One region of the Kosakonia oryzae genome, then DNA from elsewhere that is predicted to be linked to it. Evidence: predicted binding sites of a transcription regulator. Region 1 holds the regulator's gene; the other holds the start of a gene.
The links. The regulator PurR, encoded in region 1, represses purine synthesis genes. The targets are predictions, from matches to a motif close to CANGCAAACGTTTGCNTG.
Positions count from the first base shown of each region.

Region 1 (7,699 bases):
TCTAACTGGAACGTTAATTCATTTATATAAAGAGGACATCATGCGTTTACTTCACACCATGCTCCGTGTTGGCAACCTGCAACGATCCATCGACTTCTACACCAAAGTGCTGGGCATGAAGCTGCTGCGTACCAGCGAAAATCCGGAATATAAATACTCACTGGCCTTTGTGGGTTATGGCCCGGAAACCGAAGAAGCGGTCATCGAGCTGACTTACAACTGGGGCGTCGAGAGCTATGAGCTGGGCACCGCCTACGGTCACATCGCGCTGAGCGTGGAAAATGCCGCAGAGTCCTGCGAAGCGATCCGCAAAAACGGCGGTAACGTAACCCGCGAAGCGGGCCCGGTTAAAGGCGGTACTACCGTCATCGCCTTTGTTGAAGATCCGGACGGTTACAAAATCGAACTTATCGAAGAGAAGCATGCCGGTCACGGCCTGGGTAATTGATCCCTTCGGGCGCACTTTGCGCCCGCTGTTTTACATCCCTTCGCAAAATTTGCCATAATGCGCTGCCATTTTCCCGTATCAAGAGATCCTGATGTCCGATAACGCTCAACTTACTGGCCTGTGCGACCGTTTTCGCGGTTTTTATCCTGTCGTGATTGATGTTGAAACCGCCGGCTTTAACGCCAAAACCGACGCACTGCTGGAAGTCGCCGCCATTACGCTGAAAATGGATGAACAAGGCTGGCTGATGCCTGACAGTACCCTGCATTTCCACGTTGAGCCCTTTGAAGGCGCGAATCTGCAACCAGAAGCGCTGGCCTTTAACGGTATTGATCCCTCGAATCCGCTGCGCGGCGCGGTAAGCGAACATGATGCGCTGCACGCCATTTTCAAAATGGTGCGCAAAGGGATTAAAGATCAAAACTGCAACCGCGCGATTATGGTGGCGCATAATGCCACCTTCGATCACAGCTTTATGATGGCTGCTGCCGAGCGCGCGTCGCTGAAACGCAACCCTTTCCACCCGTTTGTCACCTTTGATACCGCATCGCTGAGCGGGCTGGCGCTGGGGCAAACCGTGCTGTCAAAAGCCTGCGCCGCCGCAGGCATTGCCTTTGACGCCTCGCAGGCGCATTCGGCGCTGTACGATACAGAGCAAACCGCCCTGCTGTTTTGCGAAATCGTGAACCGCTGGAAGCGTCTGGGCGGATGGCCATTGCCGCTCGCCGATGATTCACAGGCATAAAAAAAGCGACCACAGGGTCGCTTTTTTATTGGCGGAAACTTATTCCGCAGCCGGCTCGTCTTTATGATTTGCCGCCGCTTCTTTAATCAGCGATTGCAGTTCGCCGCGCTGATACATCTCAATGATGATATCGCAGCCGCCGACCAGTTCACCTTCCACCCACAACTGCGGGAAGGTTGGCCAGTTAGCGTATTTCGGCAGTTCTGCGCGGATGTCCGGGTTTTGCAGGATGTCCACATACGCGAAGCGTTCGCCACAAGCTGAAAGCGCCTGCACAGCCTGGGCGGAGAAGCCGCAGCTCGGCAGCTTCGGGGAGCCTTTCATATACAGCAGAATCGGGTTTTCAGCGATTTGACGCTGGATTTTCTCAAGGGTTGTGCTCATTGTCTTACTTCCTTCAACTTCTTCTACGGCTGAGATCTGACATTGTAACGGTTCAGACAAGCAACGGAAAATAACATTTTATTCACCGTTCATTATTTTATCGTCTGTCACGTAAAGTTGCCTTAAAAATATGACTTAACCCAACTCGCCCTGCTCAACTCTTAACCGTCATAGAAACGTTTTGCTGCTTTTTTTTGCGCTTGCTAACGAAACGAAGTTATAGATGCAAAAACAGTATTAACTTTTGTGCTTTTTATGGATTAGAATCGACGGGTTTTGAAAAACCATACGCAGGCATATTATATGCTTGCCATAACAGGGGATTGCTCAGTGGCGCGGATACCAAAAGCTTCGATCACGCTCTGTGCTTTGTTGTTCACCACGCTTTCTTTCACGCCATTGGCTAACGCCTCTGAACAGGCGCGAGCATCGGCCGTGCAAAAATCGCATCTGGCGAAAGCATCCGAACGTAAGAAAAAAACCACATCACAAAAAACATCAAAGAAAAGCGGTCGCAGTACGGCAGAAAAAACCACCAGTAAAAAAACAGCGGAACACAAGAAGTCACCGGCTAAGAAAAAAGTTTCCACCAGCAGCAAAGCCAGTCAGATCACCTCGCGTCGTAACAAAACCAGCCAGTTAAAACCTACAGAAGTCGCCTGGACGGAAAAATGCAGTACGCCGCGCAAAGGTCACAAGCCTCATTGTGTCAAAGTCAAAAAAACCACGACCATTGCTGAAGCGCATAAAGTGCGTATCCAGAAAGCCCAGAAAACGGCGATGTCGAAACTGATGAACCAGATTGGTAAACCTTACCGCTGGGGCGGCACCTCGCCGAGCACCGGTTTTGATTGTAGTGGTCTGGTCTATTACGCCTATAAGGATTTAGTGAAATTCCGCATTCCGCGCACCGCCAACGAAATGTATCACCTGCGTGATGCTTCGCCGGTGAATGTGGCAGAGCTGGAAAGCGGCGATCTGGTATTCTTCCGCACGCAAGGTCGCGGTACCGCCGATCACGTTGGCGTGTACGTTGGCAACGGCAAGTTTATCCAGTCTCCGCGCAGCGGCCAGGATATTCAGGTCACTTCCCTTAGCGAAGACTACTGGCAGCGCCATTACGTCGGCGCTCGCCGCGTCGTTACACCAAAAACCATTCGTTGATCTCATCGCCTGTCGTCACTGCGACAGGCGATGTTCTCTTTTTCCCGTCTCCGCGATTTGTTACTCTAAGCCTCACACTCAGTAGGGTTATTGGGTGTATTAAAATAATGAAGGAGAGTAGCAATGTCGTTCGAATTACCTGCATTACCGTATGCAAAAGACGCCCTGATGCCGCATATCTCAGCCGAAACGCTGGAGTATCACTATGGTAAGCACCATCAGACTTATGTCACTAACCTCAACAATTTGATCAAAGGCACCGCCTTCGAAGGCAAAACGCTGGAAGAGATCGTTAAGCACAGCGAAGGTGGCGTGTTCAATAACGCCGCGCAGGTCTGGAATCACACTTTCTACTGGAACTGCCTCGCGCCGCACGCTGGCGGTGAGCCGACTGGCGAACTAGCCGCTGCGATTGCTAAAACATTTGGCAGCTTTGCCGAGTTTAAAGCGCAGTTTACCGATGCCGCAGTGAAAAACTTTGGTTCAGGCTGGACATGGCTGGTGAAAAAAGCGGATGGCGGGTTGGCGATTGTCTCAACGTCCAATGCGGGAACACCGCTGACGACGAATGCGACACCGCTGCTGACTGTCGATGTCTGGGAACATGCTTATTACATTGACTACCGCAACGCCCGTCCGAACTACCTTGAACACTTCTGGGCGCTGGTCAACTGGACCTTCGTGGCGAAGAATTTCGCCGCATAAAACAAAGGAGGGGCATAGCCCCTCCTCTTTTTACTCGACTGCCGCACAGGCTCGTTCCGGCCGGGAGCGCCCGGAAAACAGCACCACCATCAGCCCAAGCCCGGCAATAATCGCCCCCATCACCGGGACAAAATCATAACCCAGACCGCCGGAGATCACCGCGCCGCCCGCAGCCGCACCGAGTGCGTTACCGAGGTTAAAGGCACCGATGTTCACTGAAGAAGAGAGCCCCGGCGCTTCATGTGCGACGCGCATTACACGCATTTGCAGCGGCGGAACCACGGCAAAGGTCGCAGCGCCCCAGACCACCATACTGATAGCCGCGCCCACTTCGCTGCGGGCCAGGAACGGAATGGCCAGCATGATGGCAATCAGCAGGATAAGAAAGCCTTTCAGCGTACCGGTTACCGAACGATCCGCCAGTTTGCCGCCAAGGTAGTTACCAATCGAGAAACCGACGCCAATCAGAACCAACATCCCGGTAACAAATACCGGCGTAGCATCAGTAATGGTGCGCAGCACCGGCGAAATATAGGTATAGAGCGTAAACATCGCGCCTGCACCGAGCACCGTCGTCAGCAGTGCCGACAGCACCTGTGGACGAACCAGCACGGACAACTCTTTGCGTACATCCGGACGTTCGCCCGTTCCGCCGCCAGGCAGCGAGAAGTAGAGGCTCAGCATAGCAACCAGGCCCAGCACGGCGGTCGCCATAAACGACATGCGCCAGCCGATGGTTTCACCCAGCCAGGTTGCAGCAGGCACACCGCCAATATTGGCGATAGTCAGCCCCATAAACATGGTCGCGACGGCGCTGGCTTGTTTCTCTTTTGCTACCACGCTTGCGGCAACAACCGAACCCAGACCAAAGAAAGCACCGTGGTTGAGGCTGGTGACGATGCGCGCCAACATTAAAGTGGTGTAGTCCGGCGCGATTGCCGACAGCACATTACCCAGCGTAAAGATCGCCATCAGAAAAATCAGCGCATTACGTCTGCCTCGGTGCGACAGCAGCAGCGTCATCAGTGGCGCTCCCACCATCACGCCAATCGCATAAGCGCTAATCAGCATTCCCGCCGCCGGAATGGAAACATCGACGCCACGGGCAATAACGGGCAGCAACCCCATCGGGGAGAACTCCGTTGTACCTATCCCAAAGGCGCCAATCGCCAGGGCAAGCAGAGGGAAATTAATTTTCATCGTTTGACTCCGAAAAAGCCGTGTCGGTTGGGGACACTGTCGCAGAAGTCAAAAGTATGACAGCAATCACAAAAAACAGAAGTTAGCAGAATGACAAAAGATTATTGCAGAAGTGATAACAATGGCGGGGAAAGCCGAGGGAGAAGGCTCTCCCTCGTGCCAGATCAATGCAGCGCGGCGGTCAGCCCACCGAAAACAATCAGGCTCAGAACAATGACGGTAGTGACCAAAGAATACTTCAGATCGGTGCTCATCAATTTTTCTCCATTTTCATTTCCCCACAAATAGTGGGTTTGCGCATTTTTGCACAAATAATCATAAAAATCTTGCAGGAATTCGGGGGAGATATGTTTTAGCGCTTCCCCTTTTGCTCAAGATAAGACAAAATTCGACGCTAAATTTATTAGCGTACCGGCCATTGACTCCCCTCCTGACGTTTAGTGTCTTTTTCCCGGCGTACCGCACTCACTTTGCTGGGGTTCAGGGTGATGGAAGGCAAACGTTTACCTTAAGTATTATCAGGAGCTTATGATATGGTCTGGAGTGATTTCTGATGGCAACGATTAAAGACGTCGCGAAACGAGCAAACGTTTCCACTACAACCGTATCTCATGTAATTAACAAAACGCGCTTCGTCGCTGAAGAGACTCGCAACGCCGTATGGGCAGCGATCAAAGAGTTACATTACTCCCCCAGCGCCGTGGCGCGTAGCCTGAAGGTCAATCACACTAAATCGATCGGTTTGCTGGCCACCAGCAGCGAAGCCGCCTATTTTGCCGAGATCATCGAAGCCGTAGAGAAAAAATGCTTCCAGAAAGGCTACACCTTGATCCTCGGCAACGCCTGGAACAGCCTTGAGAAACAGCGCGCCTACCTGTCGATGATGGCGCAAAAACGCGTCGATGGCCTGCTGGTGATGTGCTCCGAATACCCGGAGCCGCTGCTGAGCATGCTGGAAGAGTACCGTAATATTCCGATGGTCGTGATGGACTGGGGCGAGGCGAAAGCCGATTTTACCGACTCGGTCATTGATAACGCTTTTGAAGGCGGCTATATGGCCGGCCGCTATCTGATTGAGCGCGGGCATCGCGATATCGGCGTCATCCCTGGCCCGCTGGAGCGCAACACCGGCGCAGGCCGCCTCGCCGGTTTTATGAAGGCGATGGAAGAAGCGATCATCACCGTACCGGAAAACTGGATCGTACAGGGCGACTTTGAACCGGAATCAGGTTACCGGGCGATGCAGCAGATCCTCAACCAGTCACACCGCCCCACTGCCGTGTTCTGCGGCGGCGATATTATGGCGATGGGCGCGCTCTGCGCGGCGGATGAGATGGGGCTGCGCGTTCCCCAGGATATTTCGCTGATCGGCTATGACAATGTGCGCAATTCCCGCTACTTTACGCCCGCGCTGACCACCATCCATCAGCCGAAAGATTCGCTGGGTGAAACGGCCTTTACCATGTTGCTCGATCGTATTGTCAACAAACGCGAAGAGTCGCAGTCCATCGAAGTTCATCCGCGTCTGATCGAACGTCGTTCAGTGGCAGATGGCCCATTCCGCGACTACCGCCGTTAATCACCCCTGCGGGGGCCGCTACTGTGGCTCCCGCAACCATTCGCTGTTCAGCGTCTCACTGTCCCCCAGATACTCCAGCAGCCAGCTCAACGCCGGTGATGCGTCATTTTGTTGCCATGTCAGGCAGCAGGCCGCATCCGGAAACGGATTCTCCAGTTCCAGCGCCACCCAGTCGCCGCTGTCCAGCCGGGGACGGGCGAAATGCGCGGGCACCATCCCCACACACAGCCCGGCAGAAAGACAGGCTTCTGAAGAGGACCAGTCCGGCACGATGACCCGCTTCTGGTTATCCAGCAGCCAGGTAATACGTTTAGGCAACGAGCGCGACGTATCTTCCTGGATCAACGAGGGCCAGTTGCGCAACGTTTCATCGCTTAGCGGGCCGGGCATTGATGCTAGCGGATGGCGGCTGGAGACCACGCATTTCCAGCTCAGCATGCCCATATCACGAAACGCATACCGTCCACCGACCGGGATCGCCTGAGTCGCGCCAATCGCCACCTCAACGCGGCCATCTGCCAGCGCATCCCAGACACCGTTAAACACCTCCTGGTAAACCTGTAATTCGACGTCGTTAAAATGTCGGTAGAAATCGACGATCAATTGCCGTGTTCGCGCCGGTTTCACAATGTTATCCACGGCAATCGCCAGTTGACCGCGCCAGCCGTTAGCGATCTGTTGGCACTGCTGGCGGGTGATCTGCATTTTTTTGATAACAGATCGCCCCTCTTTTAAAAACCAGCTTCCGGCAGGTGTTAACTCCACATCGCGATGACGGCGTTCAAATAACGGAACCGCCAGCCACTCTTCCAGTTGGCGCACGGTATAGCTCACTGCTGAAGGCACACGGTGCAACTCCTGAGCGGCACCGCTGAAACTTCCGTTGCGTGCAACAGCATCAACCACTTCCAGTGAATATTCTGACCACATAATCTGCCTGCAAAAATTTTGAAATCACTGCGCAAATATTAGCGTTTCACAAGCGGAAAAGCACTCCTTACACTCGACAGCCCTGAAGAAGCAACAAGGTGAGAACTCAAATGCAACCTGGCAAAGGATTTTTAGTCTGGCTCGCGGGATTAAGCGTGCTCGGCTTTTTAGCCACCGACATGTACCTGCCCGCGTTCAGCGCGATACAACAAGATTTGCAAACCTCTCCGGCCATCGTCAGCGCCACGCTCAGTTTGTTTCTGGCTGGCTTTGCTGTCGCACAACTGGTGTGGGGGCCATTGTCGGATCGCTATGGTCGCAGACCCATTCTGTTGAGCGGGCTGGCCATTTTCGCGCTTGGCTGCCTGGGAACATTGTGGGTACGGGACGCCAGCCTGTTACTGGCGCTGCGTTTCGTACAGGCGATCGGCGTTTGTGCCGCTACCGTCAGTTGGCAGGCGCTGGTCACTGACCACTATCCGGCACACCGCGTTAATCGTATCTTCGCAACCATTATGCCGCTGGTGGGCCTGACGCCTGCACT
Region 1 is NZ_CP014007.2:3,014,494-3,022,192, forward strand. It holds gene gloA (lactoylglutathione lyase) at 41-448, shown strand; gene rnt (ribonuclease T) at 540-1,193, shown strand; gene AWR26_RS14325 (Grx4 family monothiol glutaredoxin) at 1,233-1,577, opposite strand; gene AWR26_RS14330 (C40 family peptidase) at 1,908-2,741, shown strand; gene sodB (superoxide dismutase [Fe]) at 2,865-3,446, shown strand; gene AWR26_RS14340 (MFS transporter) at 3,477-4,646, opposite strand; gene cydH (cytochrome bd-I oxidase subunit CydH) at 4,811-4,900, opposite strand; gene purR (HTH-type transcriptional repressor PurR) at 5,200-6,225, shown strand; gene punR (DNA-binding transcriptional activator PunR) at 6,244-7,155, opposite strand; gene punC (purine nucleoside transporter PunC) at 7,266-7,699, shown strand, end outside.

Region 2 (7,699 bases), 1.0 Mb from region 1:
GCTGGCGATTGTTGGCGGTTTGCCGTTAGGTTTTTTGATTTTCGTAACCGATCGCCACCTTTTCTGGCAGAATCGCGCGGTTTATTTAATCAGCTCTGTGCTGGTTAATATCATCCGTTCGGTGCCGTTTGTCATCCTGCTGGTGTTGCTGCTGCCGTTAACCCAATGGCTGCTCGGCAATACCATTGGGCCGATTGCCGCTTCCGTGCCGCTGTCTGTTGCGGCTATCGCTTTTTACGCCCGGCTGGTCGATAGCGCACTGCGTGAAGTGGATAAAGGGATTATCGAGGCTGCCGAAGCCTTCGGTGCCAGCCCGCTACGCATTATCTGTACGGTGCTGCTGCCAGAGGCCAGCGCTGGCTTACTGCGCGGTCTGACTATCACGCTGGTGAGCCTGATTGGCTACTCGGCCATGGCGGGGATTGTCGGCGGCGGCGGCGTGGGCGATCTGGCGATTCGTTACGGCTACTATCGTTATGAAACGCAGGTGATGATTGTCACCGTGGTGGCGCTGATCGTGCTGGTGCAGGTGGTGCAGATGCTCGGTGACTGGCTGGCAAAACGCGCCGATAAGCGCGATCGTCATTAATATTCCACGAGCGGGTTCATGTCGTCGGCCCGCTCAGCGGGCCGACCGATGAATTGTTGCCTGCCACCGGCATTACTGCTGGTTATTTTGTGCCGCCAGCCAGGCGGCCGTTTCATCGAAATTGCCGCGGAAGATAATATCTTTCGCGCGTTTTTCTAACTGATAGCGATACATCGGGTCGTAATACTCTTCAAGCAGCGGCACGAGCCACGCAAAGTGCGCGCTTGTATTACCGGTGCGCTGTTGTTGAATCAGCGCTTCCTCCTGGTGGGCGCTAAGCTGTGCGAAACGCTGTAACCCAAGGCGGCGGCGAATCGCAAACAGACCGTGGCGCAGATACTCTGCGTAAGCCTGCCAGCCTGCTTCTTCACCATCGCGCTGGATAAAGGCTTGTGACATCTGCAAAAAATAGTCGTTACGCAGGCGCTCAAGCCGTTGCTCAAACGGCTCTTCCACCACCGCCAGCGGCGATTGCGCCATGCGCTCACGCAGTATTGCTGGCAGATGGTTCGCGCCAATCGCGTGCCCTTCATCCTCCAGCAGCCAGAAAGTGGGGGACGTTTTCAGCAGTGCCGCAGCCAGTTGATTTTCAAAACTGGCCTGCGAAAGTTGCGCTTGCAGCGTACGGCCAAACGAGGAGCCGCGATGGCGGGCAAGCCCTTCAAGATCGATCCCGTTACGCCGGGACGCCACCAGTAACGTTTTGCCACTGCCGGTACAGCCGCCAATCAGCAACAGCGGGCGCTGCAAACGCTGATGTATCGCCTCTATTGCTGCCTGACGCAGTATTTTGTAGCCGCCAGTGACCAGCGGATAGTCAACTCCTCGCTCGCGTAACCACTGCTGTACAATGTGCGAACGCTGACCACCGCGTGCGCAGCACAGATAGCCGCGCGGATTTTGCGCGCAAGCCTGTAGCCATGCCTGCATTCGTTGTTCCCGTAATTCGCCCTGAACCAACTGATGGCCCAGACGCAACGCTGCCTCCGGCCCCGCTTTTTTGTAACAGGTGCCGACGGCGGCGCGCTCGCTGTCATTCATCAACGGCAGGTTAATGGCGCCAGGAAGAGCACCCTGTTGAAATTCAACCGGTGCGCGGACATCAATAAGGGGAGTGGTATCACGCAGGATAGTCAGGTAATCCGTCGTGTCGTTCATGGGGCTTCCTTCTGCAAAACACTGGCGGTAACCGCCGCGTGCAGATTTTACGCCTGAAGTGGCGGAGATCAAAGGCAGGGGAAGAGGGCTATTTTATCTGCGTTCGGAATATTGTTGTGATATTCAAAATCCTACCCGGATTCAATCTCTGGAAGGGCGTTGTGGGAAAAAGGTTTTTATTTGGCGATACTTAATAAGATTAAATATCTTATTAAAGACGAGTATTATCTGATTAATTAATAACAATTATCTTGTGGTTTATTTACCTGTAAATTATGTTTTATGTGTAATTTTTAATTAAAGTAAAATAGATAAGGATAAGCTATGTTTAAATGGTTTAAGCGGTTTGGACGGTTGTGTTGCGGGCCTAAAGATAAGGAGGCGCCCGCTTACTTTTATTATGATATAGGAACGAGCTTTAAATGTTGGTTCACCGATCCAGGCAAAAATAAATTCTCATCATTTTATTATTATGACACGGAAACGACTGAGTTTTGCCGAATTCGACTGGAATTGAACCGTCGAACGAACAGCCATGATGATGGAAGAACCTCCGTTTTTTATCGCAATAATAGAATAGTTGGTTTTTCATCACGTGATGACCTTGATATTAGCCCGCGCGCTTGGCACATTCAAAATACATCATCAGGTAGCCGATTATTTTATAAAAACCATCTGATTCTGGAGACGGAGCCAGGGCCGAATGCGCAAAATGTTTATGACTGTTCTGATACGAGCCCATTCATCCATGCAGGAAATCCGGTCATTCCTCTTGAAGACGCCGTTTTACCTCCCGGCGTCATGATGGAACATTTACTGCATTTAGCCAGAGTATCTACTTCCTGGAAGCGCGATCTTTATCTTACGGCTAAAGATGCCACCCCTAATCAACTGGCGTATAAAATTCTGGCGGCAGTCAATATCCCTCTGAATACCTCGAATGTGTCGAATGCTTGACGCGATCGCTTCGGGGCTTACGTTTGATTTATCGGCAGGAGTTTATACTCGGTTCGGATCCAAATGTTCGGGAGAAATATATCTACGATAGTTCCAATACGCGAGAGGGAATTCACAAAGGAAACGCCATTATTTCCTCATTCGAGGTCATATTACTGCCCAGCATCCGGAAATATCATTTGCTGAAATTAGCGAAAATTGCCGTTATGTGGAAGAAAGATATTTACCTGACGTCAAAAAATGCAACCCCTGAGCAGTTGGCAAATAAAATTCTGGCGGAGATTAATTTACCTCAGATGATCTGTAATGTTGTGGCGCGAAACTGATACGTGTACAGGACGTTTATGAAAGCAGCTTGCTTCAAAGGAACGCAGCAAGCGAAAATTGAAAACGCTGGCGATGACCGCCAGCGTAAATCGATAGCTTACTGCAGTTTTGACTGCGCCCAGGCGATGCCGCTGGCATATTCCGGCGGTAACAGCGGAACCAGCGCTTCCAGCGTGGCGCTCAGACGGGCGGTGTCGCTGTCGTTGAGGTTCAGGTGACCCACTTTACGCCCCGGACGCACCTCTTTGTCGTACCAGTGCAGATGCACCAGCGGCAGCTTCAGCCAGTCGTAATTGAGATCGCTGCCAATCAGGTTGATCATCACCGACGGGCTATTGACCACTGGCGGCGGCAACGGTAAATCCACTATCGCGCGCAGATGCAGTTCAAACTGACTGATTGAGGCACCGTTTTGCGTCCAGTGGCCGCTGTTGTGAACACGCGGCGCCAGCTCGTTAATCAGCAGCCCGGCCGGGGTGACAAAGCACTCCATCGCCATTACGCCGACGTAGTTCAGCTCGTGCATGATCGCCGAAAGCATCTCTTCGGCCTGCTGCTGCTGTTCGGCGTTGGCCTGCGGGAAAACCACGCTGGTACGCAAAATGCCATCCTGATGCAGGTTGTGCGTCAGCGGATAAAACACTGTGCTGCCATCATGACCGCGCGCGCCAACCAGTGACACTTCACCTGAAAAGTTGATGCCCTGCTCGACGATGCACTCGCCGTAGCACTCTTCCGGCAGTTGATCGGTATCGGTAGCTCGCAGACGCCACTGGCCGCGACCGTCATAACCGCCGACGCGGCGTTTGACGATGGCCAGCTCGCCCAGACGCGAAAACACGCCCGGCCACTCGCTTTTCTCCGCCAGCAGTTGCCATGGCGCAGTGGCGAGTTGCAGTTTGTCAAAGAGTTGTTTCTGCGTCAGGCGATCCGCAATTACCGGAAATACGTCGCGGTTTACAAACGCCGGATGACGCGCCAGTTCGCGGGTCAGCGCCGTTTCCGGCCAGCGTTCAATTTCCGCCGTGATCACGCTCTGCTGAACCGGCACCGCTTCCGGCGCTGCGTCCAGCCCGACCGGCCACACAGCAATGCTCAGCGGCTCACCGGCCTGGCGCAGCATGCGGCCAAGCTGGCCGTTACCTAATACGCAAACCTGCTTCATGCCGCACCCCGGGGATCCGGATTGTCCAGCACTTCGTCGGTCTGGGTTTTACGCCACTGCGCCAGACGCTGATGCAGTGCAGCATCGTGCTGGGCGAGGATTTGCGCGGCCAGCAGCGCCGCGTTTGCCGCGCCAGCTTTGCCGATCGCCAGTGTACCAACAGGAATACCGCGCGGCATCTGGACGATAGAGTAAAGGCTATCAACGCCGCTCAGCGCGGCACTTTGTACTGGTACACCCAGCACCGGCACCAGCGTTTTGGCCGCAATCATCCCTGGCAAATGCGCCGCGCCGCCAGCACCGGCGATAATCACCTGAAAACCGTTCTGCTCTGCGCTTTCGGCGAAGCTAAACAGTTTATCCGGAGTGCGGTGTGCGGAGACGATTTCAACATGGTGCGGGACGTTCAGGGTATCAAGGATTTCTGCGGCGAACTGCATGGTTGCCCAGTCGCTTTTCGATCCCATAACAATGGCGATGCGCGCCGGTTGGTTGCTTGAAGACATGCGTCTCAAAACTCCTGTGGGTGTACTTCAGACGACAAAAGAGGGCACAGAGAATAGCACGTAAAATGGCGAAGGAAAACGGTTGCGTGGCGATGTTTTGCGCGTTTGCCGCCATCCTGGCGTTGTTATTCAGAAGGGAAAAAAGCGCAGTTCGACACCGGTTTCGCTAACGCGCACCATTGAGCCTTCGCTGTGCCAGGCACCGAGAACGGCGCGATAAGCCGGAGCGTTATTGGCCGTCAATTCATGTACTGCCGGGCGATGCGTATGGCCGTGGATCAACCACTGAACGCGGTACTTTTCCATCGCGTCGATGACGGCTTGCGGGTTCACGTCCATGATCGCCTGCGATTTACTGCTGTTAGCGGCTTTACTTCCGGCGCGCATTTTCGCGGCGACACGACGGCGGATGAACAGCGGTAGGGCGAGAAACAGGGTTTGTATCCACGGCGTGTGGACTTTTTTACGAAACGCCTGGTAACCGGCATCGTCGGTACATAGCGTATCGCCATGCATGATCAATACCTTGCGGTTATACAGGTCAAGCACTTGCGTTTCCGGTAGCAGTTGCATACCGCTTTGGCGGGCAAAGCGTTTGCCGAGCAGGAAATCCCGGTTGCCGTGAATGAAGTAACAGGGTACGCCGCTTTCAACCAGCGATTTGATGGCGCTGGCGATTTGCTGGTGCAGCGGATTGGGATCGTCATCGCCGATCCAGGCTTCAAACAGATCGCCCAGAATATAGAGCGCGTCCGCCTGGCGAGCCTCACCGGCTAAAAAACGCAGAAAACCGGCGGTGATCGCCGGTTCTTCTGTTTGCAGGTGCAAATCTGCAATAAAGAGTGTCGCCACGCTTACTCGCTGACGGTCACGTTTTCAATCACAACGTCTTCTTTCGGAACGTCCTGATGCATGCCGCTACGACCGGTGGAAACGCCTTTGATTTTGTCAACCACATCCATGCCTTCAACCACTTCGGCGAAGACACAGTAGCCCCAGCCTTGCAGGCTTTCGCCGCTGAAGTTCAGGAAGTCGTTGTCTGCCACGTTGATGAAGAACTGCGCAGTTGCGGAGTGCGGCGCCTGAGTACGCGCCATTGCCAGCGTACCACGGCTGTTTTTCAGACCGTTATTGGCTTCGTTTTTGATCGGATCTTTAGTGACTTTCTGATTCATACCCGGTTCGAAGCCGCCGCCCTGAATCATGAAGCCGTTGATAACACGGTGGAAAATCGTGTTGTTATAGAAACCTTCACGGCAGTAGTCCAGGAAGTTTTTAACTGTTTCAGGCGCTTTATCGTCAAACGTTTTGATTACGATGTCGCCGTGATTAGTGTGGAAAGTAACCATTATTGCATCCTGTTCTGATAGTGTAGTGCACAGACCCGCCAGTGGGTCAGAGATAGTCGCCTGTTATAGCATAACCGCGAGGTGGGATCACCTTGCAAAGTGTGCTGCTTCGGGTTTGAATTACGGGTAATATATGCGGTTTTCGTTCCACACACGTCCAAATGGAATCTTCGATGTTAAAAATCTTTAATACACTGACGCGCCAAAAAGAGGAATTCAAACCTATTCATGCCGGGGAAGTCGGCATGTACGTGTGTGGTATCACTGTTTACGATCTGTGTCATATTGGCCACGGCCGCACTTTTGTGGCTTTCGACGTGGTTGCACGTTACCTGCGTTTTCTCGGCTATAAGCTGAAGTATGTGCGTAACATCACCGATATTGACGATAAAATCATTAAACGCGCGAATGAAAACGGCGAAAGCTTTGTTGCGCTGGTCGATCGTATGATCGTCGAGATGCATAAGGATTTTGATGCGCTCAATATTCTGCGTCCGGACAGCGAGCCGCGCGCGACGCACCATATCCACGAAATTATTGAAATCACCGAACGCCTGCTGGAACGCGGCCACGCTTATGTGGCTGACAACGGCGACGTGATGTTCTCCGTGCCGACGGATCCGAGTTACGGCCAGCTTTCGCGCCAGGATCTGGATCAGTTGCAGGCGGGGGCGCGCGTGGAAGTCGCTGACGTCAAACGCAACCCGATGGATTTCGTATTGTGGAAAATGTCCAAGCCGGGCGAGCCGAGCTGGCAGTCGCCGTGGGGCGAAGGGCGTCCGGGCTGGCACATTGAGTGCTCGGCGATGAACTGCAAACAGCTCGGTTCACATTTCGACATTCACGGCGGCGGTTCTGATCTGATGTTCCCGCATCATGAAAACGAAATCGCGCAGTCTACCTGCGCCCATGACGGCGAGTACGTGAATTACTGGATGCACTCCGGCATGGTAATGGTTGACCGCGAAAAGATGTCCAAATCGCTGGGTAACTTCTTTACCGTGCGCGACGTGCTGAAGTATTACGACGCGGAAACCATCCGCTACTTCCTGATGTCCGGTCATTACCGCAGCCAGTTGAACTACAGCGAAGAGAACCTCAAGCAGGCACGCTCTGCGCTGGAGCGTCTCTACACCGCACTGCGCGGTACGGACAGCGCCGTGCCGGCGGAAGGCGGCGAGGCGTTTGAAGCGCGTTTTGTGGAAGCAATGGATGATGATTTCAACACGCCGGAAGCTTACTCGGTGCTGTTCGACATGGCGCGTGAAGTGAACCGTCTGAAAACGGAAGATGCGCATGCGGCCAACGCGCTGGCATCACATATGCGCAAGCTGGCGGGCGTACTTGGTTTGCTGGAGCAGGAGCCGGATGTTTTCCTGCAAAGCGGTGCGCAAGCGGACGATGGCGAAGTGGTTGAAATCGAACAGCTGATCCAGCAGCGTCTGGATGCGCGTAAAGCGAAGGACTGGGCAGCGGCCGATGCGGCGCGTGACCGTCTCAACGAGATGGGCATCGTGCTGGAAGATGGCCCGCAGGGCACCACCTGGCGTCGTAAATAAGAAAAAAGCGGCTTCGGCCGCTTTTTTTATCTCTGGCGTGTTTTTCTCTGCCATTCGCTAACGAGCGCCGGATGCCGCTTATCCGGCCT
Region 2 is NZ_CP014007.2:4,017,881-4,025,579, reverse strand. It holds gene AWR26_RS19145 (methionine ABC transporter permease) at 1-589, shown strand, start outside; gene mnmH (tRNA 2-selenouridine(34) synthase MnmH) at 662-1,747, opposite strand; gene AWR26_RS19135 (hypothetical protein) at 2,072-2,704, shown strand; gene purK (5-(carboxyamino)imidazole ribonucleotide synthase) at 3,129-4,196, opposite strand; gene purE (5-(carboxyamino)imidazole ribonucleotide mutase) at 4,193-4,702, opposite strand; gene lpxH (UDP-2,3-diacylglucosamine diphosphatase) at 4,832-5,554, opposite strand; gene ppiB (peptidylprolyl isomerase B) at 5,557-6,051, opposite strand; gene cysS (cysteine--tRNA ligase) at 6,225-7,610, shown strand.
Region 2: a site for PurR is predicted at 4,774-4,791, ahead of purE (5-(carboxyamino)imidazole ribonucleotide mutase). Genes of this name have one in related genera too.